Regions from separate parts of the Microbacterium sp. P5_B6 genome, predicted to be linked through region 1. Evidence: predicted binding sites of a transcription regulator. Region 1 holds the regulator's gene; each other region holds the start of a gene.

Region 1 (7,180 bases):
GCTTCGGAACATCACCGGGGGTCAGCGACCAGATGCGCTGATCGGTCTTCTCGACGAAGTACAGCGTGCCGTCCTCGCTCGCCGTCCATGAGCCGCCGCCGTACTCGTGCACGCGCGACCGGGCGTTCCATGGGGGCGGCAGAAGGTCCTCCTGCACGCCGTCGGGCCGACGACGTCTGACCGTGGTCCGTCCGCCCTCCTCGGGCACGCCCTCTCCCCACCACAGTTCGTCTCCGACGAAGCGCGCGCCTTCGAGGCGCGGCGACGCTGCGGAGACGGCGGAGGCGGTGACGGGTGACGGCCAGGAACCGTATGGGGTGCTGCGGTCCATGGCCCCACGCTACGCCTGCCGGGCATCCCACTGAAGGCGCGACCCGGTCTCGACCGCTGCAACAGTCCGTCACACGCATCGCATGCACGGCGTCGGTGCTCTACCGTGGTGGAAACGCCCGGCCATGCCGGGTGTGGAGCGACAGCCGAGCCCGGCACCCGCCCGCGATGACACGTGCCCCTCCCCGTGAGCGGAGCGCGAGCCGCGGCCGACCGGCCTTCCCGTCCCTCTACCGAAATGCGCGCCATGCCCACGAGCAGCCTCGACGCCGTTCCGTTCTCGTTCGAGATCTATCCGCCCCGCACCGATGCCGGAACGGCGGCCCTCCACGAGACGATCCGTCACCTGGCCGCGGCCGGTCCCCGGTTCATCTCCGTGACCTATGGGGCTGGCGGATCCACCGGTGGGCGCTCGCTCGAGCTCGTCCGGCACATCCGCGAGACCACGGATGTCGAGCCGCTGGCCCACCTCACGTGCGTCGGCACCACCTACGAGGGCGCTGCTCGCCTCATCCGCGAGTTCCTGGATGCCGGCATCACGAGCTTCCTCGCCCTCCGCGGAGATCCGCCCGCCGGCGCATCCGAGGACGACCACTTCCTCGGCGACCTCGAGAGCGCCGCCGAGCTCGTCCAGCTCATCGAGCGCGCCCAGATCGAGCGCGCACCGTACACGGAGTCGTCCATCCCCGGAGTGCCGGGTGCGGCTCGGGTCGACCGCCGGCAGCAGGTCGCGATCGCCGTCGCCGCATTCCCGAACGGGCACCCCCGCTCGGAGCACGCGCACCAGGACATCGACGCCCTCCTCGCGAAGCAGGCCGCAGGGGCGACCTTCGCGATCACGCAGCTGTTCTTCCACGCCGACGACTATCTGGGCTTCGTCGAGCGCGCACGGAGCGCCGGCGTCAGCATCCCGATCCTTCCCGGGATCATGCCGATCGTCTCGCCCGTGCGCCTGCGGCGCGTCATCGAGCTCACCGGGGAGAAGCTGCCGGCCGACTTCGCTGCAGCTCTCGATGCCGAGCAGACGCCCGAAGGGCAGCAAGCGTGCGGCATCTCCCATGCCGCCGCGCTCGTCCAGCAGGTCGTCCTCGGCGGCGCGCCCGGCGTGCACCTCTACGCGTTCAACCATCACGACACCGTGCTCGCGGTCCTGCGCGACGCCGGTGTCCTCACCCAGCCGAGCCACCTGGAGGCCGCACGATGACCGACCAACGACCCGACTTCCCGACCGGGACGATCCTCGGCTACCCGCGTATCGGGCGCCGTCGCGAGCTCAAGCGCGCCGTCGAGGCGCGCTGGGCGGGTGCCCTCACCGAGGCCGAGCTCGAGACCACTGCCGCCGAGCTGCGCCGGGGGACCCGCGAGCGCCTCGTCGAGCTGGGACTCGGTCGCGGCGATTCGTCGATCCCCGAGTCGTTCTCGTACTACGACCAGGTTCTGGATGCCGCGCTCGCGGTGGGCGCCCTGCCTGCGCGCTTCGCCCATCTGCGCGACGAGGACGGCTCGATCGGACTCGACGCCTACTTCATCGCGGCGCGCGGGGCCGGAGTCCTCGCACCGCTCGAGATGACCAAGTGGTTCGACACGAACTATCACTACCTGGTTCCGGAGATCGGGCCCGAGACCGTCTTCTCGCTCTCCACGGATCGCTTCGTGCGTCAGATCACTGAGGCGCGTGCCCAAGGCTTCGTCACCCGGCCCGTGATCGTCGGCCCCGTGACGCTGCTCGCACTCTCGAAGGCGACGGATGCCTCGGCCGGCGTCGCCGGCACTGAGGGGTCCACCGCCTTCCGCCCGCTCGACCGCCTCGACGACGTGCTTCCGGTGTATGCCGAGCTTCTCGCGGCTCTCCGTGCCGCCGGGGCCGAGTGGGTCCAGCTGGACGAGCCGGCGCTCGTGAGTGAGAGCCTGCCCGTGCCGGCGGACGAGCTCGCCGCCGCGGCCGAGCGCGCGTACGCGGTGCTCGGAGCCGCTGCCCGGCGCCCGGCGATCCTTGTCGCTGCGCCGTACGCGCAGCTGTCGGGGGCGGCGTGGAGCGCCCTGGCCGCAGCCCCCATCGAGGCGATCGCCATCGACCTCGGCCGCGGGGCGATCCCCGCGCCGGCGGCCGGACTGTCAACGAAGATCGTCGTCGGCGGCGTCATCGACGGGCGCAATGTCTGGCGCGGCGACCTCGAAGGCGCATGGCAGCGGATCGAGGCGCTTCAGCACCTCGGGGCGGGCGGGGTCGCAGTGAGCACCTCCACGTCGCTCCAGCACGTCCCGCACGACATTGCGGACGAGCCGGACCTGGGGTCCCGCCTGAGGTCATGGCTCGCGTTCGCCGACCAGAAGGTCGGCCAGGTTGCCGTGCTCGCGCGCGGTCTGCAGCAGGGTGGAGCGGGGATCGCGAACGATCTCGCGGCAGCATCCGCAGCCCTCGCCGACCGGCAGAGCGCACCCGGCGTCCGCGACAGCGCAGTGCGCCAGCGTGTCGCGACGCTCACGACGGCCGACATCCAGCGCGGCGAGTATGCGACCAGGGTGGCGGCGCAGGACGCCGCCCTCGACCTGCCGGTGCTTCCCACCACGACGATCGGCTCCTTCCCCCAGACGGCTGACATCCGGCGGCTGCGCGCGCAGCATGACCGCGGAGAGCTCTCCACTGCCGAATACGAGCAGGCCCTGCGGAGCGAGATCGCCGCGGTGATCAGGCTGCAGGAGCAGCTCGGACTCGACGTCCTCGTGCACGGCGAGCCGGAGCGCAACGACATGGTCCAGTACTTCGCCGAGCACCTGGCGGGATTCGCCGTGACACGCAACGGGTGGGTGCAGTCCTACGGCTCGCGAGCCACCCGGCCTTCCATCCTGTGGGGCGATGTGTCGCGTCCTGCGCCGATCACCGTGGCATGGTCGCAGTACGCGCAGTCGCTCACCGAGCGCCCCGTGAAGGGCATGCTGACGGGTCCGGTCACGATCCTCGCGTGGTCGTTCGTGCGCGACGACCAGCCGCTCGCCCAGACGGCACAGCAGGTCGCGCTCGCGCTGCGCGACGAGATCTCCGATCTCGAGAACGCGGGCATCGGCATCGTGCAGGTGGATGAGCCGGCGCTGCGAGAACTGCTGCCGCTCAAGAAGGCCGATCAGCCCCCGTACCTCGCCTGGTCCGTCGACTCGTTCCGGCTCTCAACCGCTGGCGCGCAGCTCGCAACCCAGGTGCACACTCATCTCTGCTACTCGGAGTTCGACGTCGTGATCGATGCGATCGCGGCGCTCGATGCCGATGTCACTTCGATCGAGGCGGCTCGCAGTCGCGGCGAGGTCATCTCCGACATCGCGGCATCCGGGTTCTCGCACGGCATCGGACCCGGCGTCTACGACATCCACTCGCCGCGTGTGCCCTCGGTTGCCGAGGTTGCCGACCTGCTCCGCCGCGCCGTCGACGAACTGCCCCTGCGCCAGGTGTGGGTCAACCCCGACTGCGGACTCAAGACGCGCGCGTACCCCGAGACGGTGGCGTCGCTCGAGAACCTCGTCGAGGCGACGCTCACCGTCCGCGCGGGGATCGGCGCGACCGTCTAGCTGCGCGGAGCCCGGGGCTTCTTCTTGGCGGCTGCGTCGGCCGCGTCCTCCGGGGCCGCGGCCGACGCGTCGTCCACAGGCTCGGCCCGGACTGCCGCCGGTGCGGCCGGCGGTGCGGACGATGCAGCGGGGGGTGCCGGCGGTGCGGGCGGGGCGGGCGGGGTCAGCGCGGCACCCTGTGCCTGCGGAGCGCTGGCGCCGACCAGCACAGCGGCAGCCTCTTCTGCGTCGGCTGCCGCCCGTTCGGCGTCCTGTGCGGCGAGCTCAGCGTCCTCGGCGGCGTCCTCGGCCGCCGTGGCGAGGTCGGCCGCCTCACCCTCCGCCGCGAACCCGTCGAGCTCGTCGGGACGCTTCTGCAGCAGCTCGAGCAGCCACGCGAAGGCGAACGCGACGACGATCACCAGGACGAGGTCGCCGAACGAGAGGGGGCGCAGGGAGTACAGCCAGAGCACGGCGAGGATCGCGATGACGACGCGGATGGCCACCCGGTACCGGGCCAGAGCGAGTCCGAAGGCACCGGTGTTCAACCCGCGCAGGGCGAATCCCCGGCGCGCCGAGGCGTTGATGCCCCGGACGAAGCCCCGGGAGCGCTCCGCAGCGGCGGAACGGCCCATGAACCATCCGAGCACCGCGATGAAGACACCGAGGAGCGCGACGATCTGCGCGGTCTGCAGCATGGATGCCACCATGGTGCTGTAGATGGCGTCGAGGCCTGCCACCGAGAGGTCCAGCTGCGTCGCGGCCTGCCCGACGATCGGATCGCCGATCCTGAAGCCGAGCGCCAGCGCGCCACCGCCGATGGCGAGTCCGATGCCCGAGCCGAGCACCCCCACGGACCGCCTGCGGGCGATCAGGATGCCGAGTCCGAACAGCGCGAGCGTGATGACCGGGAGCCACCAGCCCAGGGTCGAGGCGATCGCGTAGACGGTGCGGATCGTCACGAGCGCCGTGCCCGTGCCGATGATGATCACCTTGTCGACGGCCGGGATCACCTGTGCGGCGCCCACTCCTCGATCGATGAGGTTCTGCTTGACCTTCTCGACGATCGTCCCCAGCTGGATGCCGACCCCGTCCTCGGAGAGGACCACGACCCCGCCGCCGTCCGACGTGGCCGCCGCCGTCAGACCGCGGTGCGCGCCGCGGGTGGCCGTCGCCCAGACGTCCGCGAAGGCATCCGATTCGACGACCCGGGTCACCGTGGTCGTCACGAGGTTCTCCAGCCCGGCCGCCGCCGGCGCCGCGAGCAGCGCGAGAGCGTCCTGCGCGCGGGGCGGCAGATCGAGCTGGGCGATGCCGTCGAACACGTTCGAGGTGAGTTCCTTGAAGTCCACCTTCGCGTTGATGGCGTCCATCGACTCGTCGATGATGAGCTGCTGCACTGCGGGGTCCTCCGCGAGCGGCGCCAGCGTCGCCACGAAGGCGTCTTCGTCGACCAGCTGCACGCGCGCCCAGGCGGAGACGATCGAGAGCGGGACGAGAAGCGTCGCGATCACGATCACCAGCGCGGAGACGAACGCCCTCCACCTTCCCGGAGATCGGCGCTGCGCGGGTGGGACTGCGGCGTCGGCCGGCACCGTGCGCAGGGTGTCGTTCTCGGTGCGCAGCCGATCTACTTCGGCGCGCAGGTCGTCGATCTCGGACGTGGTCATGTCACACCTCTCCAGAGGCGCGCCACCCGCGCCTTGGGGCTATTCTGCCCAGCCGACCACGCGATTGGCCATTGGGCGCGCGAAGTCGTCGCCCGCCGTGGGCGATGCCGCGCTAGACCGCGCGGAGGACCGCGACGACCTTTCCGAGCACCGTGGCGTCGTCGCCGAGGATGGGCTCGAATGCCGAGTTGCGGGGCAGCAGCCACGTGTGGCCGTCTCGCTGCCGGAAGGTCTTCACGGTCGCCTCGCCGTCGAGCATCGCAGCGACGATGTCGCCGTTGTCGGCGGTCGCCTGCGAGCGGATGACGACCCAGTCGCCGTCGCAGATGGCGGCGTCGATCATCGACTCGCCCGCGACCTTCAGCATGAACAGATCGCCCTTGCCCACGAGCTGCCGGGGGAGGGGGAACACCTCCTCGACCTGCTGATCGGCCGTGATCGGGACGCCGGCGGCGATGCGCCCGACCAGGGGCACGAGCGCCGCGTCGCCGACGGACGGCGCCGTGTCGGCGGGATTCTCGGTCGCGGTGCCCGGCAGATCGATGAGCACCTCCATCGCCCGCGTCTTCCCCGCATCACGGCGGAGGTAGCCGCTCAGCTCGAGCTGGTTGAGCTGGTGCGTCACGCTGGACAGCGACTTGAGTCCGACGGCGTCGCCGATCTCCCGCATGCTCGGCGGATAGCCGTGACGCGCGATGGAGCGCTGGATCACCTCGAGGATCGCGAGCTGCTTGTCGCTCAGGCTCTTGCGGCGGCGGGTCTGAGGCCGGTCGCGTCCTATCGCGTCGCTCATGTGCGGCTCCTGTTCTCGCGGTTTCGAAGGGCAGTCCCTTCGAATGTCGGAGGCCCGTGGTGGGGTGGCTCCATCGAAACGGTATCCGGTCGTCGAGGGGTCGCGCGGCATTCTCTGCGCGTGTCGCGTTCGACGTTCCGGCCTCCGAATCAGGCCTTGACATCCCATTCTATCGAAGATAACTTCGGAATGAAGATTCGCATTCGCCGCTCCCGGCCGAGGGGCGGATGCGAATCTCTTCTCATCAGGAGGACCCCATGACTGCGATCGCCATCACGACCCCCGGCTTCTCGGCCTCGGCACGGTCCAGCACGCGTCTTCGACTCACGACACGCGGTCGTCGCGTGATCGCCATCGTGGCGGCCATCCCGGCGATCGTGGCGCTGAGCGCCGCCATCATCGGCGGGTCCTCCGCTGCCCTCGCGTCGCGTGAGGCCGGCGCCGGCTCATCTTCGTTCACGACGGTGACCGTCACTGCCGGCGAGTCGCTGTGGTCCATCGCCCAAGAGGTCGCGCCGTCCGCAGACCCACGAGACGTGGTCGACGCGATCGTCCGCCTCAACGCGCTCGACGGCGTCACGGTCTCCGCGGGCGCCCAGCTCGCCATCCCGGCGGAGTACGCGCCGGTCCGCTGAACCCGAAACCTCTGATCCCTGGGCGCTCTACCATGGGAGGGGTGACCGTTCGCCTCGATCAGCTTCCCCTTCGCGACGACCTCAGGGGCAAGATCCCCTACGGCGCACCGCAAGCAGCGCTTCCCGTGACGCTCAACGTCAATGAGAACACCCACCCGGTGCCTCAGGAGGTGGCCGATGACATCCTCGACTCGATCGCGCGAGCGCTCCGA
Region 2 (11,806 bases), on a different contig from region 1:
AGTCCGACCTGATGGCCGAAGGCTGGACCCGGGAAGAGTCCGATCATGGCGTCTACCTCACCGAGAACCCCGACACCGCGATCGCCCTCGACGAGGACGGATACGGCCTCACGTATCTTTTCGGCGACGGCTGGGTGAAGTACGCCGACACCAAGCAGGGCATCCTCCTGGTGGAATGGCCGCCGAGCTGACCGCGCAGGACGCGTAGGCTCGAGCGTCATGGCCATCGGCGCGACGATCTACACCTTCACCGTGAACCTCGCCGACGTCGACCGGGGTGTGTACGAGGAGCTCTCGGTGCGCGTGGCACGGCATCAGTCCGAGACCGACGCCTTCATGCTGACTCGCGTCATCGCGTACAGCCTCGAGTTCGAAGAGGGCATCGCGTTCAGCGAGGGGATCTCGGCCACTGACGAGCCTGCGATCCTCGTGCGCGATCTGACGGGCGCGCTGACCGCCTGGATCGAGGTGGGAGCTCCGGATGCCGCGCGCTTGCACTCCGGGAGCATGCAGGCGGCCCGCACCGCGGTGTACACCCATCGCGATCCGGCCAAGGTGGCGGCGCCGTGGGCTGGCAAGCGAATCCACCGCGGCGACGAGATCCCGCTCTACAGCTTCGATCCGGGCTTCATCGACGCGGCCGTCCGCGTGGTCGAGCGCCGCAACACCATGACGCTCTCGATCACCGAGCGCCGGATGTATCTCGATCTGAACGGCCTGTCGCTGGAGTCCGAGGTGCACGAGCAGCGGGTCGCGTAGCGTCCGATGAGCCAAGAGCCGCCCGTGGGCACCCTTCGGCCATTCGCCGGCCCCGGGTCGCGCGCACGATGAGTCTCCCGCCCCCGGGTCGGCGCGTCGTGGTGCGCTACCTGCTGCCGTCGGGACAGGCCACTGATGCTCTCGGCGAGCTGTTGAGCGCGGATGCCGAGATCCTCGTCGTCGACGGCAAGCGCGGGATCGAGCGCATCCCGCGGGGGGCGGTCATCGCCGCGAAGGAGGTGCCTCCGCCGCCCGCCCCTCGGGCACCCCGCCGTCCGCTGCCGCCGGAAGGGTAGGGAAGGACCACCGGCGCGCCCGAGCCAGGGACCGCCGATCCCCGGATGAGAACGCCCTGAATCTCGTGCTGCGACGCAGCCAGCATGGAAGCAGCACACCGAGACGAGGAGCACCATCATGCCGAAGACCGACGACATCCCCGTTCCCGACCTCACTGGGAAGCTCGCCCTCGTGACCGGTGCGAGCGACGGGATCGGGCATGAGATCGCCGCTCGTCTCGCGCGCGCCGGCGCCGAGGTCATCATGCCGGTGCGCAACGAGCAGAAGGGCCGGGCTGCGGCCACGAGGATCCACGAGCGGATACCGGATGCCGGCATCCGCGTCCTCCCGCTGGATCTGTCTTCGCTCGAGTCGGTGTCGGCTCTCACCGATCAGCTGCTCGCCGATGGTCGCCCCATCGACCTCCTCATCGGGAACGCCGGCGTGATGAGCCCGCCGACCAGGCAGCTCAGCCCGGACGGGTTCGAGCTTCAGTTCGCGACGAACCACCTCGGGCATTTCGCGCTCATCGTGCGACTGCTGCCGCTCCTCCGCGAGGCACGTGCGCATGTGACCAGCCAGGTGAGCATCTCCGCGAATCAGGGTGCGGTGAACTGGGGCGACCTGAGCTGGGAAAGCGGCTACGAACCGATGCGCGCCTACAGCTCGTCGAAGATCGCCCTCGGCCTGTTCGCGATGGAGCTGCAGCGGCGGTCGGATGCGGGCGGCTGGAGCATCCGAAGCAACCTCTCGCACCCCGGCATCACGCCGACGAACCTCCTCGCAGCGCAGCCCGGAATGGGCCGGCCCGACGACACAGCTGCCGTGCGGCTCATCCGCGCCCTGTCGCGCCGCGGCATCCTGGTCGGCACTCCGCACTCGGCGGCACTGTCGGCCGTCTACGCCGCGACCAGTCCAGCGGCGCGGGGCGGCCGTCTGTATGGACCGTCCGGCCTCGGCCATCTGAAGGGACTGCCTGCAGAGCAGGCTCTGTACTCACGACTGCGGAGCGAGACCGACGGGCGTCGCATCTGGGAGGTCTCCGAGAACCTCACCGGTCTGCCGGTGGGAGCGTGAGCGCAGACCTCATGGAGGGATCTGCACTCCCTGGCTGAGCATCGACGGATGCCGCACACTCGGATGATGGACAGAGCCCAACTGGCAGACTTCCTGCGTCGCCGCCGTGAGGCGCTGCAGCCCGAGGATGTCGGCCTGCGTCGCGGATCTCGACGTCGCACCGCCGGTCTTCGCCGTGAGGAGGTCGCCGCGCTGTGCGATATGTCGGCCGACTACTACAGCCGACTCGAGCAGGCGAGGGGTCCACAGCCATCCGAGCACATGCTGGCCGCGATCGCCCGCGGCCTGCGGCTCACGCTCGACGAGCGAGACCACTTGTTCCGGCTCGCCGGCCACACCGCCCCCACGCGGGCGCTGCGCGGCGAGCACGTCTCCCCCGGCCTCATGCGGGTGCTGGATCGGCTCGCCGACACACCGGCGCAGGTGATGACCGAGATGGGCGACACACTCGCGCAGACTCCGACCGCGCGGGCGCTGTTCGGCGATGAGACGCGCTTCGAGGGACACATGCGCAGCATCGGCTATCGCTGGTTCATGGACCCCGCCGCTCGAGACGTGTACCCGAGCGAGGACCACGGAATGCTGTCGCGGGCCTTCACCGCCGACGTCCGGGCGGCCTATGCGAAGTTCGGCGCACGAACGCGCGCCGGAGAGATCGTGAAAGCCCTCCTCGCCGAGAGCCCCGAGTTCGCCCAGCTCTGGGAGGCCCACGAGGTGCGCTCGTCCCATCCCATGGAGAAGCGCCTTCAGCACCCCGAGGTGGGCGCGATGGACGTGCAGTGTCAGTTCCTCATCGACCCCGACCAGGGTCAGACGCTCCTGGTGCTCACCGCGGCACCGGGCACCGAGAGCTATCAGCGGCTTCAACTGCTGTCGGTGATCGGCACGCAAGCGATCGCTTCCAGCCGCTGATCAGTGGGCCCGCGGCATCCCGGCCCATCCCCTGGTGCGAATCGGCGCGCGGGGCTGTCACCCCGCGGGTTGCACGACCAGTCCGGTTCCGCCGCCGCGCCGCACCGGCTCGGCGGCAGCAGTGAGCAGCCCGCCGTCGCCCACTTCGATCGCCGCCACGGCGCCGATCTCCGCCGTAGAGGTGAAGGTATGGCCGAACGGAGTGAGCACTCCCTGGTAGGCCGCCAGGAACGCCGGCTCCGCAGCGACGGCGGCAGTGTTCCGCTGCGACGCTCGTGGTGCGGCGACCGCCTCGGGCAGCGTCATCCCGAGATCGATCCGGTTGATCAGCACCTGGGTCACCGTCGTGATGATCATCGAGCCACCGGGCGAACCCACGACGAAGCGCACCGCGCCATCGTCGAGCACGATCGTCGGAGACATCGACGACCGCGGGCGCTTGCCCGGCTCGATGGTGTTGGGGTCGATGTCGGAATCCGGATCGGCGTCCTTGGGGGTGAAGCTGAAGTCGGTCAGTTCGTTGTTGAGCAGGAAGCCGCGGCCGGGCACGGTCATGCCCGAGCCGCCGGTCTGCTCGATCGTGAGCGTGTACGCGACCGCGTTGCCCCACTTGTCGACGACGGAGAGATGGGTCGTCGAGAGATTCTCGGTGTCGCCCACCGTCGCGGGCACGAGCGCATCGCACCTCGCGGCAGTCAGAGGGGCAGCCGCTACCGGCTTCGCGGATGCGACACTCGGATCGATCTCGCACGCGCGCGCATCGGCGAACTCCTGGCTGAGGAGGGTCTCGGTCGGAACGTCGACGAAAGCAGGGTCCCCGACATACGCGTTGCGGTCGGCGAACGCGTGCGCGGTCGCCTCGAGATACAGGTGCAGACTCTGCGGGGTGTTCGCGTTCGAGAGGGCGAAGTTCTCGAGGATGTTCAGCGACTCGCCGACAGTCGTGCCGCCTGAGGAAGAGGGTGCCATGCCGTAGATGTCGAGGCCGCGGTAGGCGATATGCGTCGGGGCCTGCTCGACCACTCGGTAGCCCGCGATGTCGGCCGCCGTCATAGTCCCCGGGTAGGCGGGCAGTTTGTGCGGCTCGCTCGTCTCCGGCGCGCGCACGAGGGCTGCGATCTCGTCGGCGATTGCGCCCCGGTAGAAGACGTCGGTGCCGCGCAGCGAGATCTCTCGCAGAGTCCTGGCGAGGTCGGGATTCTTGAACGTCGCCCCGACCACCGGCAGCGCGCCGTGCGGCAGGAACACCTCGGCCGTGTCAGGGAACTGCCTGAAGCGCTCCTCGTTCCCGGCGGTCTGCTCGCGGAAGGTCTCGTCGACGCGGAAGCCGCGGGTGGCGAGCAGGATCGCCGGTTTGAGCGCGTCCCTCAGGGATGTGGTGCCGAACCTGTCGAGTGCCGCCTGCCACGTGGCAAGTGTGCCGGGAACGCCGACCGACAGCCCCGAGGAGACGACATCCGAGAACGGATACGCCGTTCCCGTCGCGGGATCGATGAAGGACGTCTCCGTCATGGCGGCAGGGGCGGTCTCGCGCCCGTCGATCGTGGTGACCTCGCCGCTCGCGGCGTCGAAGTACACGAAGTATCCCCCGCCGCCGATGCCCGCGCTGTACGGCTCGGTCACTCCGAGCGCGGCGGCTGTCGCGACGGCGGCATCGGCGGCGTTGCCGCCCTTGCGGAGAACCTCGAGCCCCGCAGCGCTCGCCTCGGCGTCGACGGAGGCGACCGCACCGCCGTAGCCCATCGACGTCGACGGGCTCGGGGGCGCCGGTCGCCCTGCCTCAACCACTGTCTGCGCAGCGGCTGCCGGCGACGCTGCGACTGCGGCCGCCATCGCCAGCACACCGGCGAGCGAGAACGCGATGCTCGTGCGTGCAGATCGGTGCGTGAAGGTGACCATGACAAACCCCCCGTATATGGGTGGCGAGGGTCGACTCCCTCACGGTAACGCGAGTCGCGATCGGCGGCAACGACCGTCCGGGAACGCTGCCGGTGCCGAGACGAAAAGAGGGCCCGGCCCCGCGATCGTGCGCGGGTCCGGGCCCTCTTTCCGTGACAACGGCGTGGTGGAGATGGGGGGAATCGAACCCCCGTCCATCGCTGAGATACTGCGTCTTCTCCGGGCGCAGTCTGTGCAGACGTTCTACTCGGCTCCGACCTTTGTCACAGACACCTAAGTCGACGAGCCCAGCCTGGGAAGAGTCCCGCGTGACGTCCAGACGCCGTCACACAGCAAGATCCCTAGATGACGCCAGGAACCGTGTCGGGATCACCCACGGTCTGACGGACTATCGAGCTCGCTTACGCAGCGAGGGCGAAGTCATTGCGATTTGCATCGGCAATTATGTTTTTGCAGAGATCGTTTTCGAGATAACCCTGCATCCTCGGCCCGCTTCTCGCAGATTCGCAGGCGATGTCGAAACCGATCATCCCCGTGCCCTCGATATCGAGGTGTCCTCCTTGCGAAGGGCCGTTGTCACGCTGTTGAGTTTTCCGCAACGGATGCCGTGACATCCGAGCACATCAGAATACAACGGATCCTCGACATCCTGAATTCCCGTCCGACTGGCTCGCTCCCGATACCGTGTGAGGGTGAGTAGGAGAGGCTGGGCGATCATCGGCGCCGTCATCGGCGTAGGCGTCGTCGTCGGGCTTCTCGTCTGGCTCTTCGCCAGCACACAGGGCGATCCGGCGGCAAGCCCGGCGCCCTCCGCCCCGCCCGCATCGAGCGTCCCGGCCGACACCTCCCCTGCTCCGACGCCTCCGACCGCGTCCCCGAGCCCGACACCCTCGATGGTGACGGCGACCTGCGAGACGACGTCCACGGCAGAGTTCCGCGCGCTGGCGGCGCAGAACGGGTGGGTCTCGTGGGAGACGCAGGACCAGACCATCGGTGCCCGCCCCTTCGACCGGTTCCCCGGCGGGGCCCCGGTCGGTCAGCTCCTCTGCCGGTGGGGCGAGTCGCCTGACATTCCGACGGACAACCTGATCGACCTCGCATGGTCGCCCATCGCATCGAGTGCCGCCGCAGCGCAGGAGTCCCTCATCGGCGAGGGGTACGAACGCATCGACGCCCCTGAGGGCATGTACCTTGCCATGCCGAGCGCGGACGGATGGGCGGATGATGAGGGCTACGGAGACAGTTACCTCTTCACGGACGATGACGTGCGGTGGGCGATGACGAAGGCCGATCTCGCCTCTGTGAAGGCGCCCGATGAGCCCGAGTGACGGCGCCCTCGCGTAGAGTCCCCGCATGAGTGAAGTCGTCATCGCCGTGCGCGGCGAGCACGAAGCCCGCGTCGCCCCCGAGGAGGGGGTGGTGCGTCTGTCCGTGCGAGCCGAAGGCCCAGACCGCGGCGGAGTGGTCGAGCGCATCTCGACGCTGGCCGAGCCGCTCCGGGCCGACCTCGCGGCGCGCAAGGAGCAGGGCGGGGTTCGGGAGTGGTCCAGCCAGCGGGTCGCCGTGTGGGCCAACCGCCCCTGGAATGCGGAGGGCAAGCAGCTCTCGCTCGTGCACTACGCCTCGGTCGAGTTCTCCGCGGTGTTCACCGACTTCGCCGCGCTGTCGTGGTGGGTCACGGATGTCTCGGAGCGGGACGGGCTCCAGATCGATGCCATCGAGTGGCGCCTGACCCGTGAAACCGCCAAGCAGGCAGAAGCGGATGTCGCCACCGAGGCGGTGCGCGTGGCGGTGGAGCGTGCGAGCGCCTACGCCCGAGCGATCGGGCTGTCGTCGGTGACCCCCGTGGAGGTCGCGGATGTGGGTCTGCTGGGCCGGGACGAACCAGGCCCCGCGCCCATGGCGCGCATGCTGAAGTCGGCGTCGTTCGCGGCCGATGTGGGCGGCGGCCCGGCGGTGGAGTTCCAGCCCGAAGACATCATCGTGGCGGCCGCCGTCGAGGCGCGGTTCGCCGCTCGCTGAGGCACCTGGCCACTCGCTGCACACGCGACGGGCAGGTTTCGCGCACTGATCCGCGCGCTGTGGCCCAGCGGCGATGTCGTAGGTTTGTTCTAGAGTCGGATCATGACCGGCGATCCCTTCGACACCTCCCCCGTGGAGTGGGACGACGAGCGGCCGCCGGTGCCCGACGCGGTTGACCTCGTTGTCGAAGCGGCGGCGATGGAGTCGGTGTTCGCCGCTGAGCGGCTGATCCGCGTCGATGCGATGCGACGAGAACTGCTCGAGGATGCCGAGGGCCGAGGATCCGCGACCACCGAGATCATCGAAAGGTCGATACGGCTCGAACTCGCCGCGGCGATGCGCATCACCGAATACTCCGCGGGCCGGATGATCGTGCACGCCGAGGCACTCGTGCGGCGTTATCCGCGCGTGCTGGATTCCCTCCACCGGGCCGACATCACACCGAAGCACGCCGAGATCCTGGTCGACGACCTCGGTCAGCTGATGCCCGAGCTGAGCAAGCAGGTCGCCGACCGAGCACTCGAACTGGCCGAGGCCGAGCCGGTCGGCACCTTCCGGCGGGCGCTGCGCACCCTGATCGCAACCGTCCAGGCCTCGACGCTCGAGGAGCGCTATCAGGCCGCCCTCCAGACGCGTCGCGTCGCCATCGAGCGCGGCTACGACGGAGTGGGCGAGCTCCTGCTTCGCGCGCCCGACGTCGCGCTCCAGGCGATCTTCGATCGCGCAACCGCGTTCGCCAAAGCGATCGTCGGCGGCGATGGCGAGACGCGGACCCTCGATCAGGTGCGCGCCGACGTGCTCTGCGACCTCCTCATCGATGGGGTGACCGATGCCATCCCCTCCGAGGCTCGCGGCATTCGCGCGCAGGTCGTCGTCACCGTGCCGGTCCTGTCACTGCTCGAGCACGAGCCGGGCGGCACCGCTGATCCCGCCCTGGTCGAGGGAGTCGGCCCGATCCCGCTCTCTGTGGCGAAGGACCTCTGCGGCGGTGAGAGCCTGTGGATGCGGGTCCTGACTCACCCCGAGACGGGGATGGTGCTGTCGGTAGGGCGCGACCAGTATCGTCCGCCCGCGATGCTTCGCCGGCTGGTCAAGTGGCGCGCTGACAGATGCATGGCTCCCGGATGCGGAATGCCCGCCTCGCGATGCGAAATCGACCATCAGATCGACTGGCAATTCGGCGGTGAGACCTCGCTCGAGAACAATGCGCCATTCTGCAAGGGCCACCACACCGTCAAACATCACGGCGACTGGGCCGTCAGGCAGATAGAAGACAGTGGTGGAGCGGTGGAGTGGATCTCCCCCACCGGGCGACGATACGTCGTGCAACCCGAACGGCGGGTCCCGGTGTTCCGGATGAGCTCACCAGTGCCCGACGACTCGGTCCCACCGTTCTGAACGCCTGCGTCCGCGCTGCTCCGAACGTCGGCCACGCCCGGGTCCGGCGCCGAGGGCCCAGCATCCGCTCTCGAGAACTACTCGCCCAGGCGGTTCTTCGAGCGCATCGCCCGCTCGGCCTCGCGCTTGTCTTCGCGCTCCCGGATCGTCTGACGCTTCTCGAACTCCCGCTTGCCCTTCGCGACACCGATCTCGACCTTCGCCCGACCATCGGAGAAGTAGAGCTTCAGCGGCACCAGGGTGTAACCGCCCGCAGAGATCGCGTGCGAGAGCTTGATGATCTCCTCCTTGTGCAGCAGGAGCTTGCGGGTGCGCTTCGACGCATGGTTGGTCCAGTGCCCCTGGGAGTACTCGGGAATGTGCACCGAGTCGAGGAAGGCCTCTCCTCCATCGATGTAGGCGTAGCCGTCCGACAGATTGGCACGACCCTCGCGGAGCGATTTCACCTCGGTGCCTGTCAGGACCAGACCCGCCTCGTAGGTCTTCTCGATCGTGTACTCATGGCGCGCCCGACGATTGGTCGCGACGACCTTCTCCCCGCGCTCCTTGGGCATGACGACTTCTCTCCTGCTTCGACGGATGCCGCGCAGTGCGTGCGGCAGCCCATCAGTCTATCTCGCGGACCAGGTCACGCGCGAAGCCAGCGGCGAATCGCGAACCCGGCGGAGACCGCGGCGAGAGCGATCCCGATGACGATGAGGATCGGCACCACGGTCCAGGCCTCCTCGAGTCCCACCCACGTGGTCACGAAGTCGACACGGCTGCGCAGGTACTGATTGATTCCGAACTGGACGCCCACCAGCACGGCGCCGCTCGCGAGCAGAGAACCGATGAGCGCCGCGAAGACACCCTCGAGGATGAAGGGCGTCTGGATGAACCGGTTCGACGCCCCGACCAGCCGCATGATGCCGAGCTCTCGCCGCCGCGCGTAGGCAGACAGCCTGATCGTCGTGGCGATGAGCAGCACGGCCGCGACGAGCATGAGCGCGGCTATGCCGACGGCGATGTACGTCGCCACGGTGAGAGCTGAGAAGAGCGGTTCCAGATACTGGAGCTGGTCCTTCACCTCTTCGACGCCCTGCATGCCTCGGAAGGCCTCGATGATCACGTCCGCCTGCGTCTGGTCGATCAGGTTGACGCGGAAGGTCTGATTGACCTGCTCCGGGGTGACGACGCTCGCCGCCTCCTCGCCGACCAGGTCGAGCAGCTCCTGATACGCCTGGTCGTGGTCGACGTACTCGACGGTCCGGATCAGCGGGGCCAGGGCGTCGCCGTCGAGCTTGGCCTGGACGGCGTCGATCTGCTCCTGTGTCGCGGCACCGTCGGTGCACGTGGCCGTCTGCGAGACCGTCGTGCACATGTAGATCGCGACTTGAGCTCGGTCGGCCCAGAAGTCCCGCATCGTGCCGATCTGCATCTGCATGAGGATCGCCGCGCCCACGAACGTCAGCGACACGAATGTCACCAGCACGACGGACACGACCATCGAGGCATTCCGTCTCAGGCCGGTCAGAGCCTCGGACAGGATGAGGCCAGCTCTCACGACGTCGGCCCCACTTCGTCGTCCGGGTCGACCTCGCCCAGGCCCAGCCTGTCGGCCAGCCCGAGTTCCGCCACGTCAAGTTCGAGCTCCTCGACGACCTGGATCGGGGCGGTGCGGGGGCGGACGGGGGCAACGTCCACCGTCTTCGGAGAGGCAGGCGCCGCCGGTGTCTCGCTGGCATCGGGTGCTTCGATGGCCTGACTCTCGGCTTCGCGCGCCGCCTCGGATTCTGCGGACGCGAGGAGCGCAACCGGCGCTGGGGCTGGCGGCTCGCCCTCGGACTCGCCATCCGTCGATGTGTCGTCCCTCTCGGCAGAGGCCGCCGCGACGGCCATCGCCGCATCCACCGACGCCGAGTCGACTGTGCCGCCTTCGACGATCTCGCGGTGCAGCTCCAGCACCGCCGTGAGCGCAGCGACGGCCGCTGCACCGCGGGCGGGCTCGGGCGCGAGGCTCGGGAGCCCGGACGTGTCGCCATAGCCGCCGTGGCGCTCGTCGCGCACCATCTCGCCGTTGCTCAGCTCGATCACGCGGCGCTGCATCTGATCGACGAAGCCCGCCTCGTGCGTCGCCATCACGACGGTGGTTCCGCCCGCGTTGATGCGGGCGAGCAGCTGCATGATGTCAGCGGATGTCGCGGGGTCGAGGTTTCCCGTGGGCTCGTCTGCGAGCAGCACCTGAGGCCTGTTCACCAGCGCGCGTGCGATCGCGACGCGCTGCTGCTCGCCACCCGACAGCTCATGCGGGAAGCGACGCTCTTTTCCCTTGAGGCCCACGAGAGCGAGCACCTCGGGCACCGCCTGCTGGATGAACGCATTCGATGAGCCGATGACCTGGAGCGTGAAGGCCACGTTCTGGAAGACCGTCTTGGCCGGCAGGAGGCGGAAGTCCTGGAAGACCGAGCCGATGTGCCGGCGGAAATACGGCACCTTCCGACTGGCGAGCGTCTTGAGGTCGCGACCGAGCACCACCACACGGCCGTCGGACGGCGTCTCCTCGCGGAGGATGAGCCGCAGGCACGACGACTTGCCCGAACCCGACGCGCCCACGAGGAACAGGAATTCGCCGCGGGTCACCTCGAAGTCGATCTCGTGCAGAGCGGGCTTCGCCGTGCCGCGATAGCGCTTCGTGACGTTTTCGAACCGGATCATGGCTCCACGAGCCTATGCGTGGCAGCCCATGACCGTCCCAGCGACACCCGCCGGGATCGACGGAACTCAGTCGTCGTCTTTACGCTTGCGCCAGCGGATACCCGCGGCGATGAAGCCGTCGATGTCCCCGTCGAAGACGGGAGTGGGGTTTCCCACTTCGTAGCCGGTGCGCAGGTCCTTCACGAGCTGCTGGCCGTAGAGGAAGTAGGAGCGCATCTGGTCGCCCCAGCTCGCGGTGATCGTGCCCGCGAGCTCCTTCTTCTTCGCCGCCTCCTCCTCGCGCTGCAGCAGCATCAGGCGCGTCTGGAGGACGCGCATGGCCGCGGCGCGGTTCTGGATCTGCGACTTCTCGTTCTGCATCGAGACGACGATGCCCGTCGGGAGGTGCGTGATGCGCACGGCGGAGTCGGTCGTGTTGACCGACTGTCCGCCCGGGCCGGAGGAGCGGAAGACGTCCACGCGGATGTCGCCCTCGGGCACCTCGACCTCGACGGCCTCCTCCATGACGGGGATGACCTCGACGGCGGCGAAGCTCGTCTGGCGCTTGTCGGCGGAGCCGAACGGGCTGATGCGTGCAAGACGATGCGTTCCCGCTTCTACCGAGAGCGTGCCGTACGCGTAGGGAGCCGTGATCTCGAACGTCGCGGACTTGATTCCTGCGCCTTCGGCGTAGGACGTGTCCATGACCTTCACGGGGTACTTGTGACGCTCGGCCCAGCGGAGGTACATACGCATGAGCATCTCGGCGAAGTCGGTGGCGTCGTCGCCG
Region 3 (11,806 bases), on a different contig from region 1:
TTCACCGTCTCGGGTCCGCTGGCCCAGGCGATGTGGGCGCAGAAGCACGGCGTGGAGGTCGACGGCGTGATCGCGATCGATCCGGTCGCGCTCTCTTATCTGCTCGAGGCGACCGGTCCGCTGACCCTCCCGTCCGGAGACGTCCTGTCGTCCGAGAACGCCGTGCTGCTCCTCCTCAACGACGTGTACTTCCGCTATCCCGACCCCGTCGATCAGAACACTTTCTTCAACGAGGCGTCACGCGCCGTGTTCGACGCGATCGCGCGCGGCCAGGTCGACGCATCGACGCTCATCTCCGCCCTCGGCCATGCGGGCGACGAGCGGCGGCTGTTCCTGTGGAGCGCGCACGCGGAAGACCAGGACGTCCTCGCCGACAGCACGCTCGCCGGCGCGCTCCCGCCGACCGACGACCTGACCTCCACCTTCGGCGTGTTCGTCAACGACGGCACGGGCTCGAAGATGGACTTCTATCAGACGCTCGAGACCCAGCTCGCATGGGGCCAGTGCTCCGTGGATGCCGCGGGCCGCGCCTCGGGCACCGCGACGCTCGCCGTCACAATCGGCAACACGGCACCGGCCTCGGGACTCCCGGATTACATCACCGGCGGCGGCGCGTACGGCGTCCCCCCGGGCTCCGCGAAGACGGTCGGCTACCTCTATCTGCCCGAGGGATTCGAGCTGACCGGGGCCGAGATCACACCGGAATCCGGCTTCGGCGGCGGATTCCACGACGGCAGGAGGGTCGTGAGTTTCGAGACGACACTCGCCCCGGGCGAGTCCGCCACCGTCACGATCACAGCCGATACCACGGCCCCGACGGGCGCTCAGCTGGACGCGTGGGTGACGCCGACAGTTAACACAGACGTAACTCCTCAAGTTGGCGCTTGCCTGTGAACTTCCCTACAGTGAAACCAGGGCACCGCAGCTCGGATGAGATTCACGTCCACCTCTCGCGGTGCCTTTTGCTGTACTCGCAGTCTGTTCCTCCGATGAACCACCAGTTCGTTCCAACTGATCTGTCCCTCGCCTCACGGCCTGCACGAAAGAGTACGACCTATATGAAGCACACGATCCGCAAGACCGCCGTGGTCGCAGCTCTCGTTGCGGCCTCTGCTCTGGCACTGCCCACGGCAGCCCAGGCAGCACCATCCATCTATCCGCCGTCCAACGCGTGCAGCGTTGTGCCCACGGTCGTCACCCCTGGCGCCACGGTCACGTTCAACTGCGTCAACGGCACGTTCACCCCCGGCGAGTTCGTCTCGGTGCGGGTGTCAGGCAACACCTCGGCGAAGGTCGGCTACCTCAAGCTCGCGACCACCTCGTCGGGTTCGGCGACGTCCACCTCCGGGGGTGCGCTGTCGATCGGGATCACCTTCCCGAGCAACGCCAGCGGCACCTACAACCTCGAGGCCTTCTCGGAGACCTCACCCGGCGGCACCGCCTCCGTCTCGGTCACCACCGCCAGCACCAGCGGCGGCTCGGACGACAGCCTCGCTGTGACCGGCACCGACAGCGCCTCGCTCCTCGGCCTCTGGGTCGGCGGCGGCGCGCTGGTGCTCACCGGTGGAGCTCTCGCCGTGGCTGCGACCGTGCGTCGCAACCGCAAGCAGAACGTCGGCATCTGACCCACCCGCACCTCGAGAACGACGGGGCCCCGACCGCTCAGGTCGGGGCCCCGTCTTTCTTCGCTCGCGGGACTGTGGTTCTTCGGTGTCGTTCTTCGGTGGTGGACCCGTCGTTCTTCGCTGGCGGGCCCGTCGTTCTTCGGTGATGGACCCGTGGTTCTTCGGTGATGGACCCGTCGTTCTTCGGTGGTGGACCCGTCGTTCTTCGGCGGCGGACCGGTGGTTCTTCGGTGGTGGACCCGTCGTTCTTCGCTGGCCGGCCCGTCGTTCTTCCGTGGTGGGCCCGTGGTTCTTCGGTGGTGGACCCGTGGGGCGCCCCGCTTCGCTCGCCCCTGTGATCGGCGGCGGTCTGCGCGCACGACGGGCGGTGCGGGTGGCGCTGCGGACTCGCGAACCCATGAGCTGTTGCCGAGACCCTGTGCAGCAGCGCATGGGCTCGGAAGGAACTTATGGGTTCGCGAGTCCACCTGCGGAGGCGGCAGCGCGAGTGGCGGCGGGCGGCGCGGTGGCGCAGTGCGGGCGGCGCGGGTCGCGCGTCGCGGGCGCCGAAGAGCGTGCGACGAGGTGCCRGCGGGCGGCGCGGGCGGCGCGGCGCGGCCGGCGAAGTGCGGCGGCGCGGCGCGGGGGACGCAGTGCGAGTGGCAGCGGGCGGCGCGGTGCCGGCTGCGCGGTCGCGCGTCGCGGGCGCCGAAGAGCACGCTACGAGGCGCGAGTGGCCCAGTGCGGGCGGTGCGGGCGGCGCCAGTGCCGGCGGCGTGGCGCGGGCGACGAAGTGCGAGTGGCAGCGGGCGACGGACGGGAGTTCAAGCGCCCCTTGGCAGTCGGTCCCTGAGGTTCGGCTCAACTGGGTGGTCGTCTGCCCCGACGCCGGCGTGCTGGTCAGGAGCTCCTGCTCGTCGACATTCGAACGAATGTCGGAGGGTGGCGATACCGTTCTTCTATGACCAACCCCGTCGCCGCACTCCTCGAAGAGGTGAAGCAGATGTGCGCGCTGAACGAAGGGGAGCCGATCGAGTCGCTGCCGCGCGAGCGGCTCGTACAACTGAATCAGGCGATGGGGCGAGCTCGCAGATTGATGGATGCTGCGCAGGCGCGAGTCGCGTCCGAGATCGCACGTCAGTCCCGGCCCGAACTCGGGCCTGACAGTCTCGCGAAGCAGCAGGGCTTCCGAAACCCGACGACCCTCATTGCCGCGACGATCGGCACGACTTTCGGTGAAGCCTCCCGGTTGGTGCAGGTGGGCGAGGCCACCGCACCGCGCATGACTCTCACCGGCGAAGCGGCACCGGCTCGACACCCCCACGTCGCCGAGGCACTTGCGGCCGGGACGATCGGAGCGCACGCCGCTGGCGCGATCATCACGATGCTCGACAAGGTCGCAATCCGCGCAGGCCGGCACGGCGTCGAGAAGGGCGAGAAGCTCCTCGCTGAGCGCGCCGCAGGCCTCACCCACGACCAGCTGTCGAAGCTGGTGCTGAGGGTCGAAGCATGGATCGATCCCGACGGTGTGGGGCTCCGCGAGGACGATCTGCGAGCGGAGCGGTGGGCGACGGTGCGCGAGGAGCGCAACGGCATGATCTCGGTCACGGCCCACCTCGATCCCGAGCATGGGGCCCCTGTCAAAGCGGCCATCGAGGCGCAGGTGACAGCGGATCTGCGGGCTCAGCGCGATGCCGGTCCCGACGCCCCGCAGCGTTCGATCCGGCAGATGCAGGCGGATGCCCTCGCCAGGATCGCGACGCATGCGCTGGGGTGTGACCGAAGCGAGCTTCCGCTCGAAGGAGCGACCGTGGTGGTTCGCATGAGCCTCAGCGACCTGACCGACGGCACAGGTCACGCGACGATCGATGGCCTCTCGGCGCCCGTCTCGGTCGAGACCGCCCGACGCATGGCTGCCGGCGGCTCCATCATCCCCTGCGTGCTCGGCGGGAAGAGCGAGATCCTCGACTGGGGCCGTGCCAAGCGACTGTTCACCCCAGCCCAACGCCTTGCGCTGGTCGAGCGCGACGGTGGGTGTGCGATGTGCGGCGCTCCTCCATCCCACACGAAAGCCCATCACATCAGATGGTGGGCGAGGGATGCCGGACCCACTGACTTGTCGAATGGGCTCCTCCTCTGCGAGTCCTGTCACCATCGCATCCACGACAACGGCTGGGAGATCTCGATCGAGGGCCCGGGCACGGACGCCCGTGTTTGGTTCATCCCTCCCGGCAGTGTCGATCCGGATCGAACTCCGCGGCTGGGCGGTCGCGCGCGCTATGACGTGGTCGCGTGACTGCAATCGCTCGTCGTCAGTGCTCGTCGACAGCGCTCGTCGTCAGCGCTCGTCGTCAGCGCTCGTCGTCAGCGCTCGTCGTCAGCGCTCGTCGTCAGTGCCCGACGTCAGCGCTCGTCGTCAGTGCTCGGCGTCAGCGCCGGTCGTCAGCGCTCGTCGTGAGCGCTCGTCGTCAGCGCTCGTCGTCAGTGCTCGACGTCGGTGCTCGGCGGCAGTGCTCGGCGGCAGTGCTCGTCGTGAGCGCTCGGCGTCGGTGCTCGGCGTCAGCGCCGGTCGTCAGCGCTCGTCGTCAGTGCTCGTCGTCCGCGCTCGACGTCCCCGCTCGACGTCAGCGCTCGACGTCAGCGCTCGACGTCACCGCCCGTTGTCAGTGCTCGACGTCCGTGCTCGGCGTCAGTGCTCCGCGGCGGTCTGCGCACACGACTGGAACACCGCTTTGACGAACGCGAGCGACTGGTAGACGTACTGATAGGCCCACTCCACCACCGTGGCGGGCTCGCCTGCGGCGACGACCGTCGATCGTCCCGGGTAGCACTTGCTGAACCAGTAGCGGGTGCGGGCGACGTGCGGCGTCGAGGTCACGACGATCACCGACGGCGCGTCAGGCGCCGCCGAGGCGCTCGCGCGCTCGGCCATCAGCAGCACCTCACCGCGGGTCGTCGACGGTTCGGCTACCGCGCAGGTGACCTCCGCCTCCTGGCAGAGCGCGATGTCGCCCGCCGTCTGGCCGTTGGCCGCCTGCACCGAGATGACGATGCGGTCGGCGAGACCTTCGTCGCGGAGGCGCTCCGCGACCGACAGGCGCACGTCCATCGGCGGTCCGAGAACGAGTGCGACGTCACTCTTTCGCACCGGGTCGATCCCGGGGAACACGTACAGCGGCAGCCCGGCGAGCACGAGCATCCACACGGCCGCGACGAGCGTCAGGACCATCACGCCGAATCGAGGCCGTGTGCCTCCGCGCCGGTCGCGAGATCGCGGTGAGGCTGTCGCCATCTTCTGGCGCGTTAGGCGCTGGTCTGCTCTGCCGCGCCGAACGCGACACCCGCGGTCGGCTCGGCGGTGATGAGGATCGGCAGGTGGTCGCTCAGCCCCTGTGGCAGCGTCTTGACCTTGTCGATCGTGAACCCGGCGGACGTCGCGAAGTCGTAGTGCCCGCGGAAGAACCGGTAGGCGGTGTAGGTGTGCGCATCGCTCATGCTCAGCTCGTAGCCCTGCTCGCGCACCTTCTGCCAGAGGTTCTCTTTGAACACCGGATAGTTGTAGTCACCGACCATGAGCGTAGGAAGCCCCTCGCCCAGCTGCTGCAGCTCGCTGAGCGCGGTGCGGATCTGGTGGCGGCGCAGCGAGTTGAGCGCGGTGAGGGGCGCGGCGTGGAACGACGCGACGATGAGGTCTCGACCGTGATCGATGTCGTGCAGCCTGACGCCCAGCATCCGCTCCTCTGCGGGCTTGAGCATCCGGTCGTGCAGCGACTTCTTGAGGCTGAGGGCGCGCACGTCGACGACGCGGAAGGTGTTCTCGCGGTAGTAGACCGCGAGCCCCAGGCGATTGCGCTGCGTCGAGTGAGCGAGTCGCAGACCACCGATGGATTCCGGGATGTCGGCCGTATCGGCCTCCTGCAGGCACAAGGCGTCTGCACCGTGGGCCTCGACCAGCGTCACGAGCTCACCGGCGGCGCGATGCTTGCGGAGGTTGTACGAGATCACCCTCATGCCGACTCCCTGCCGCTCATCTCGACTCCTCATGCTCGTGACGGATTCCACCCTACGGCGGAAGGGCGACCCGTGAGGTATCGGGTGCGCGACCGACAGAACAGTGATATCGGCCGGGTTGGTCGCACTCTCCGGCAACGGACCGAGTGGGATCTTCTCTACGACGAGGGGACTGTGATCGTCAGCTCCCCCGCCAACGACTTCGCGTGGGGGGCAAGGGCGATGCCGCCCACCGCGATGGTGCCCGGGGCGAGGATCTCGATACTGGAGAAGCTCACGTTGTAGGTGCCCGTATCGCTCGGCCCCGTGGTGGTGAGGTTCAGCGCCGAGATGAAGGTGAACGTCACCACGCTCCCCTGCAGCACGCCAGACCCGACTTTGGCCCAGTTGCTCCCAGACCCCGACAGGAAGGTCACCGTCGACGTCGTGGAGAACAAGGCTGCGGGCAAGGAGATTGTCACCGTGACGTTGCCGACGGGCTGGCTGGGTGCCGCATAGTCGACGAAGACTCGCCCGTTGAGGATGACACCGACATACTGCCCCTGATCCTGGTCGAGGTACGGGCCGAAGTTCTCGAATTTCAGCTGCGGGCCATCGGGGTGACTCGCGGATGCCGCGGGCGCCGCTGCCGTCATCACCAGCGCCGGAGCCCCCCAGGCGCCGGCCTTGAGCAGCTGACGTCTGCCGAGTGCGGGCTCTCGTGTCTCGGGAGAGTTGGTCGGAAGTGCTGTGTGGGCGGCGCTCAACATGGTCTCCAAGGTCGAGTTGAAGCGATAGTGAGGTCGGTACGAAAAAGCGAAGGCGCCCATGGGCGCCTTCGCTAGCCTCACCATAGCAGTGCGAATGTTCGCCTCCACCTCGCCCCGAGAGGGGCGCGCGCGGCCCGCCGCACCTGAGGGTCGCGGCTAGGCTGCGGGCTGCGACGCGATCAGCCGCGACTCGACCAGCTGGGCGACGAAGTCCGCCACGTCCTCGACCACGGTGGCGGCGTTGCCCACCTCTGCCGCGCCGGCGGCCGCCGCGGCACGGGCGGTCAGCTGGGTCAGCGTGATCGGCTGCTCCAGCCACTCCCAGATCAGTGCGGCTGAGCCCGCGAGTGCGGTCGGCGCGGCGATCGCGCCATCCCCCGAGGGGCTGAGCGGAAGCGCGATGATCCGCTCCTCACCCTCGACCCATGCGACGTCTGCGCGGCGCGTGAGCAGCGGCTCATCCGAGGTGAGCAGCCCGGCGTCCAAGAGCTCGCCGGTCGCGATGAGCACGGCAGCCCGGGCATCGAAGCCGTCGGGCTCGCCGTAGGTGCTGGTCGCGGCATCCACGAACTGGCCGAGCGTGGCGTTCTCGGCGACGCGCCAGACCGCGGGCGCGATGCCGCCGAGGACACTCACGTGCCCCCGCTGTTCGGCGTCGACGGTGAGGATCGCGATGCGATCGGGGTGCTCGAGCGCGACCTCGTCGGCGACGGCGACGCGCGAGAAGCGGGCGCCCGTGAGGGCCGAGTCGGCGGCGTCCCCACGACTCGCAGCGAGCGCCACGTCGGACGCGGGCGCTTCGTGCTGCGGCAGCTCCGGCAGCACGAGCGGCGCCGCCGGCCGCGCGACGAGCTGCGGGACGATCGCCGGCAGCGTCACCGCCTCGCGGTACTTCACCGTGCGGATGCCGCCGGTCGCGGTCGCGAGCGCGGCGATGAACCGCAGCGCGGCGTGCTGGTCGGGGAGGAAGCTCGTCTGCGCGACCAGCTCGCCGAGCACGTCTCCGAGATCGGAGTCCTCGACGACCGGGGCCTCGGGATGTGCGGCATCCCGATCCAGCATGACGATGGCCGCGACGTGCAGCTCCGCGGCGGGGAGCGGCGTCAGGTTAAGGTCGGACGGAGCCATCTGCGTCTTCGGGGCGGCCGGATCCTCGATGACCGACAGCGGCTTGCGGTACGGCCAGACCCGGCCGTCCTCGTCGATCGCGATGGTCTCGTCCGAGACGTAGCCGTACGTCTCTCCGAGCGCGCGCGCCGCGGTCGTCTTGCCGCGCCCCGATGGACCTACGAACACCACGACCTTGCCGTCGGGCATCGCGATGCCGGCGGCGTGCAGCATCCACGCCCGTCCTCGTGCGGCATCGATCGCCGCGAGCGTGACAGTCTGCGAAAGGCTGGAGAGCATCTGCACCCGGTCGGTGCCGAGCGCGCTCACCGTCCCCGCCGGCTCGGGCGCGGCATCCGTCCCGTCCGGGATGATGGCATCCGCCCAGGCCGTGCGGACCGCCGCCTCGTCGTCGGGGTCGAGGCCGCTCAGATCGATCGCGATGCACGAGCCGACGGCGTCGACGAGAAGGGTACGGGGCACATCGGAAGTGTACGGGCCGCGTATTGCGGTGCTGTGACGCGCCGGCTGTGCCGGGGGTCTGTGCCCGGTTCCGAGTGGCGATCTACTCGCGGTCACGACGCGCCCGCGTCTGCTCGGCGCGCCCCGCCAGCTGCTCGTCGGCCGGATAACCGACAGCGGTCAGGGTGAGCCCGCGCGCCGCGAGCACCTTCACCTCGGGCACGCGCTCGCGGTCGTCGCGGATCGAGGCGACGTCGTCCACCTCGAGGCGCCCCTCCCCCACCGCGACGCAGGCGCCGACCAGCGCTCGCACCATCGAGTGGCAGAAGGCATCGGCCTTGACGTTCGCGATCAGGATGCCGGTCGCATCGCGATGCCAGTCGAACTCGAGGAGCGTCCGGATCGTCGTCGCCTCCTCACGCGGCTTGCAGTAGGCGGCGAAGTCGTGGAGCCCGATCAGGCTGCGGGCAGCAGCATCCATCGCATCCACATCCAGGTCTGCGCGGACGTTCGTGGTCCGCAGCCGCTCGAGCGGGTCGTACCCCGACACGCGGTCGGCGACGCGGTACTCATAGCGTCGCCACACGGCCGAGAACCGGGCGTCGAAACCCGCGGGCGCAAGCGAAGTGGCGTGAACGGCGACGTCCGGGTAGGCGCCCAGCACGCCGCGGAGGCGGGGCGCGAGCCGCGCGGCAGGTTCAGGAGCGGTTCCGGATGCCGCATCCTGCCGCCCCGGCCGCGCCACGAGTCGGGCGACCTGGTCTTCATCGAGGTCGAGGTGCGCGACCTGTCCCGCCGCATGCACCCCCGCGTCCGTCCGACCGGCGACGACGAGCCGCGGGGTTCCGCCGAGCACGCGGGTGATCGCATCCTCCAGCGTGCCCTGCACCGAGCGCAGCCCGGGCTGGCGCGCCCACCCGCGAAACTGGGTTCCGTCGTAGGCGATGTCGAGGCGGATCCGCACCGCCTCAGCCTATTGCCGCCTCACCCCATGACCCGGCGCGTGGGGTCGAGGCGCTCGCCCACCGCCTCGAGTGCCGACCGCGCCAGCCGGACTCGGTTGTCGTTCTCGCGGACGACCTCGCGCGCGAGGGACGGATGCGCGCGCACGATGTCGTCGAGCACGCTGACGGGGATCTTCACGACCTCCACCTCGGTGAGCGCGATCGCCCGCGAGATGGTCCGGCTGCGGGTGAGCGCGGTGAGCCCGACGGCGTCGTCTCGCGACAGCTCGGTGATCTGCACGAATCCCGAATCGGTCGGCACTCCGAGCATCACGCGCCCCGAGAGGATGAAGCGCGTGGCGTGCGGCACCGTTCCCGGCCGCAGGATCACCTCGCCCTGCGCGTACCGCTCGAGGCGGGCGGTCTCGGCGAGCGCCTCGGCCTCGGCGGGGTGGAGGCTCAGAGCCGGCGACACCTGCCGAAGGGCCGCGAGAAGCCGGTCCGCGCTGTTCCAGTCGTCGGTGAGGTCGCCGTCCAGGTGGAGATCCGCGCGGCGTGCGGCGTACCAGAGCCGCGTGGTGAAGGCGTCGAGCACCGCACCCTCGTCGCCCGGCGACTGCAGCGGAATCGACACCCGGTACTTCGCTCCCCCCGCCGACGCCACGGTGGGCTCGCGATCGGGCGAGACGAGCGGGATCTCGCGCGCGACGTCGATGAGCATCTCACGGACTCGCAGCGGCGGATCGTCGGTGGAGAAGGATGCCTCCTTCGTCGCGGAGTACGGGTCCACCGACCGCGAGAGGTTGGTGAACGACCCCTCGGCGAGCTCCGCCGTCGGCATGACCACGATGCCGTTCCCCGTGTCGAGGTGGACCGCCCGCCAGTTGACCTCGATGATCTGCCCGCGGACGCTGCCGGTGTCGATCCAGTCCCCCAGCTGGAACGGCGCCTCGAAGATGAGGAAGAGCCCCGAGACGATGGAGCCGACCGCGTTCTGCAGGGCAAGGCCCACCACGATCGAGGTGATGCCCAGCGCGGCGAAGACCCCCGCCACATCGGCATTCCAGACCCAGTAGAACACCAGCGCGACACCCACGATGATGAACACGAACCGGATGAGGTCGCTGAAGATCGTCGGGAACCGGTCGCGCCACGAGCCCTTCTCGGCCCGGTGGAAGACGAGGTGATTGACCGCGTTGATCGTGACGACGATGACGAGGAGCCCGAAGATCGTCCAGATCACCTTCGGCCAGGTGCCGGAGCCCTCCCAGGCACCGGGCTGGCTCAGCAGCACGAGCACCCCGGCCACCGGCACGAGGTAGTTGCGCACCATCAGGACGATGGGCGCAGCCCTGCTGCCGGTGCGCTGGAGCATGTTGGCGAACTCGGTCAGGCCGATCAGCACGAGCGGAAGCCCGACCGAGACGATGACCGCCGGCCAGAACCACGGCTGCGTCGTGATCCCGCTCATCGCGAGGCCCCCTGCCGTTCAGACCGCACGATCACGGATGCCTCAGCCCCCGACGACCGGGACGCTGGTTTCCACGCGCCACACGCGCTGCGTTCCGCTCTTCGTCGTGACCTCGCCCGCGGGTACGAGGGTGATGGTGTCGGGGAGACGGTCGGCGACGCGCTGCGTCAGGTAGATGCCCGCCTCGTCGTAGTCGCCCTGCACGCGATAGGCGAGGTTCACAGCATCCCCCCACATGTCGTAGACGATCCGGGCGCGGCCGATGAGACCGCTCGTGACCTGCCCGGAATCGAGGCCGGCCCGGAGGTCGAGCTCGAGACCCTGCTGGGCCGAATAGCGCTCGAGGATCGTGTGGAGCTCGATCGCGAACTCGACCGCCCGCCGCGAGTTGTCGACCCGCGGCGTCCCGAGTCCGACGCTCGCGACGTACGACTGCCGGGTCGTCCGCACGCGTTCGACCCCGTACCGCTCGGCCGCCTCGTCGAAGATGCGGATGAGATCGTTGAGCTTCGCGATCGCCTCGCCGGACGACAGTGTGAGCGCCAGCTCCTCGAAGCCGACGATGTCGGCGAAGATCACCGTGACGTCGTCGTTGTCCTGCGTGATCGCGTCGTCGCCGTGCTTGTAGCGGTCGGCGATCCCCTCGGGCATGAACGAGAGCATCAGGGCTTCGTTCGCCTTCTCCTGCCGCTCGATGAGGTCGGACTTGATCTGCAGGCTGCGGCTCATGTCGTTGAAGGCGGTCGCGACGTCGGCGAGCTCATCGCTCGACCCCGCGTCGACCTGCACGCCCTCCTCGCCCGCCGCGATGCGCTGGGCTGCGAGCTTGAGTCGCCGCAGCGGTCTCACGAACACCTGCGCGAGCACCAGCGAGAGGAGGCAGACGAAGATGATCATCGCGGCCGTCGAAAGGAACAGGTTGCGGGTGAAATCCTCGACGGGCGCCATCGCCTCGTCATAGCTCTCCTGCGCCACGATCACCCAGCCGAGGTCGCCGACCGCCAGCGGCGCGTACGCCGTGATCGAGTTGCGTCCCAGATAGCTGCGCTCGACGATCGCCCCGTCCTCGCCCGCCTGCGCGCGGGCGACGGCGTCTGCGGTGACGACCTGCTGCAGGAGGGTGTTGCCGTTCTGAACGCTGAGCGCCGCAGCCCCGGGTGAGAGTCCCGCCGCCACCGCGGACGAGCGATACGCATCCGGTTCGTCCTGCAACTGGCGCGAGATGGAGCGCATCGTGCCGTCCCGGCCCACCAGATAGGTCTCGCCGGTCTCCCCGAGGCCGTTGTCGGCCCACTCGCCGCCCACGGTCATGACCTCGTTGATCCGGTCGATCGGGAGTTCGATCGCGAGCGCACCGACGACCTGGTCATCGACGGAGATCGGCGTGACGGCCCACCCCGCGGGATTCCCCAGGCTCGGGCTGTAGGCCGAGAAGTCGGAGAACACCACTTCACCCGC

The links. Region 1 encodes LexA, which represses DNA repair genes until DNA is damaged. Its sites were predicted from a motif close to TCGAACANNTGTTCGA; they were not measured.
Region 2: AC1DP3_RS03365 (HNH endonuclease signature motif containing protein) is a predicted target of LexA. The motif match lies at 7,022-7,037, and genes of this name have one in related genera.
Region 3: AC1DP3_RS14920 (DUF222 domain-containing protein) is a predicted target of LexA. The motif match lies at 2,529-2,544, and genes of this name have one in related genera.

Annotation. Positions count from the first base shown of each region.
Region 1 covers NZ_JBFULL010000005.1:26,979-34,158, reverse strand. The annotation lists gene AC1DP3_RS08255 (prolyl oligopeptidase family serine peptidase) at 1-331, opposite strand, end outside; gene AC1DP3_RS08250 (methylenetetrahydrofolate reductase) at 578-1,534, shown strand; gene metE (5-methyltetrahydropteroyltriglutamate--homocysteine S-methyltransferase) at 1,531-3,891, shown strand; gene AC1DP3_RS08240 (hypothetical protein) at 3,888-5,540, opposite strand; gene lexA (transcriptional repressor LexA) at 5,653-6,333, opposite strand; gene AC1DP3_RS08230 (LysM peptidoglycan-binding domain-containing protein) at 6,591-6,968, shown strand; gene AC1DP3_RS08225 (histidinol-phosphate transaminase) at 7,001-7,180, shown strand, end outside.
Region 2 covers NZ_JBFULL010000002.1:353,485-365,290, reverse strand. The annotation lists gene AC1DP3_RS03410 (hypothetical protein) at 1-191, shown strand, start outside; gene AC1DP3_RS03405 (YaeQ family protein) at 220-759, shown strand; gene AC1DP3_RS03400 (putative acetyltransferase) at 828-1,055, shown strand; gene AC1DP3_RS03395 (SDR family oxidoreductase) at 1,174-2,112, shown strand; gene AC1DP3_RS03390 (helix-turn-helix transcriptional regulator) at 2,179-3,024, shown strand; gene ggt (gamma-glutamyltransferase) at 3,082-4,923, opposite strand; RNA gene ssrA (transfer-messenger RNA) at 5,088-5,457, opposite strand; gene AC1DP3_RS03375 (hypothetical protein) at 5,616-6,251, shown strand; gene AC1DP3_RS03370 (SIMPL domain-containing protein) at 6,277-6,945, shown strand; gene AC1DP3_RS03365 (HNH endonuclease signature motif containing protein) at 7,048-8,343, shown strand; gene smpB (SsrA-binding protein SmpB) at 8,421-8,897, opposite strand; gene ftsX (permease-like cell division protein FtsX) at 8,972-9,886, opposite strand; gene ftsE (cell division ATP-binding protein FtsE) at 9,883-11,037, opposite strand; gene prfB (peptide chain release factor 2) at 11,104-11,806, opposite strand, start outside.
Region 3 covers NZ_JBFULL010000012.1:51,645-63,450, reverse strand. The annotation lists gene AC1DP3_RS14930 (DUF4012 domain-containing protein) at 1-894, shown strand, start outside; gene AC1DP3_RS14925 (cell wall protein) at 1,059-1,625, shown strand; gene AC1DP3_RS14920 (DUF222 domain-containing protein) at 2,566-3,900, shown strand; gene AC1DP3_RS14915 (YdcF family protein) at 4,294-4,833, opposite strand; gene AC1DP3_RS14910 (endonuclease/exonuclease/phosphatase family protein) at 4,908-5,615, opposite strand; gene AC1DP3_RS14905 (hypothetical protein) at 5,774-6,361, opposite strand; gene AC1DP3_RS14900 (PqqD family peptide modification chaperone) at 6,521-7,954, opposite strand; gene truA (tRNA pseudouridine(38-40) synthase TruA) at 8,037-8,897, opposite strand; gene AC1DP3_RS14890 (mechanosensitive ion channel domain-containing protein) at 8,918-10,348, opposite strand; gene AC1DP3_RS14885 (adenylate/guanylate cyclase domain-containing protein) at 10,391-11,806, opposite strand, start outside.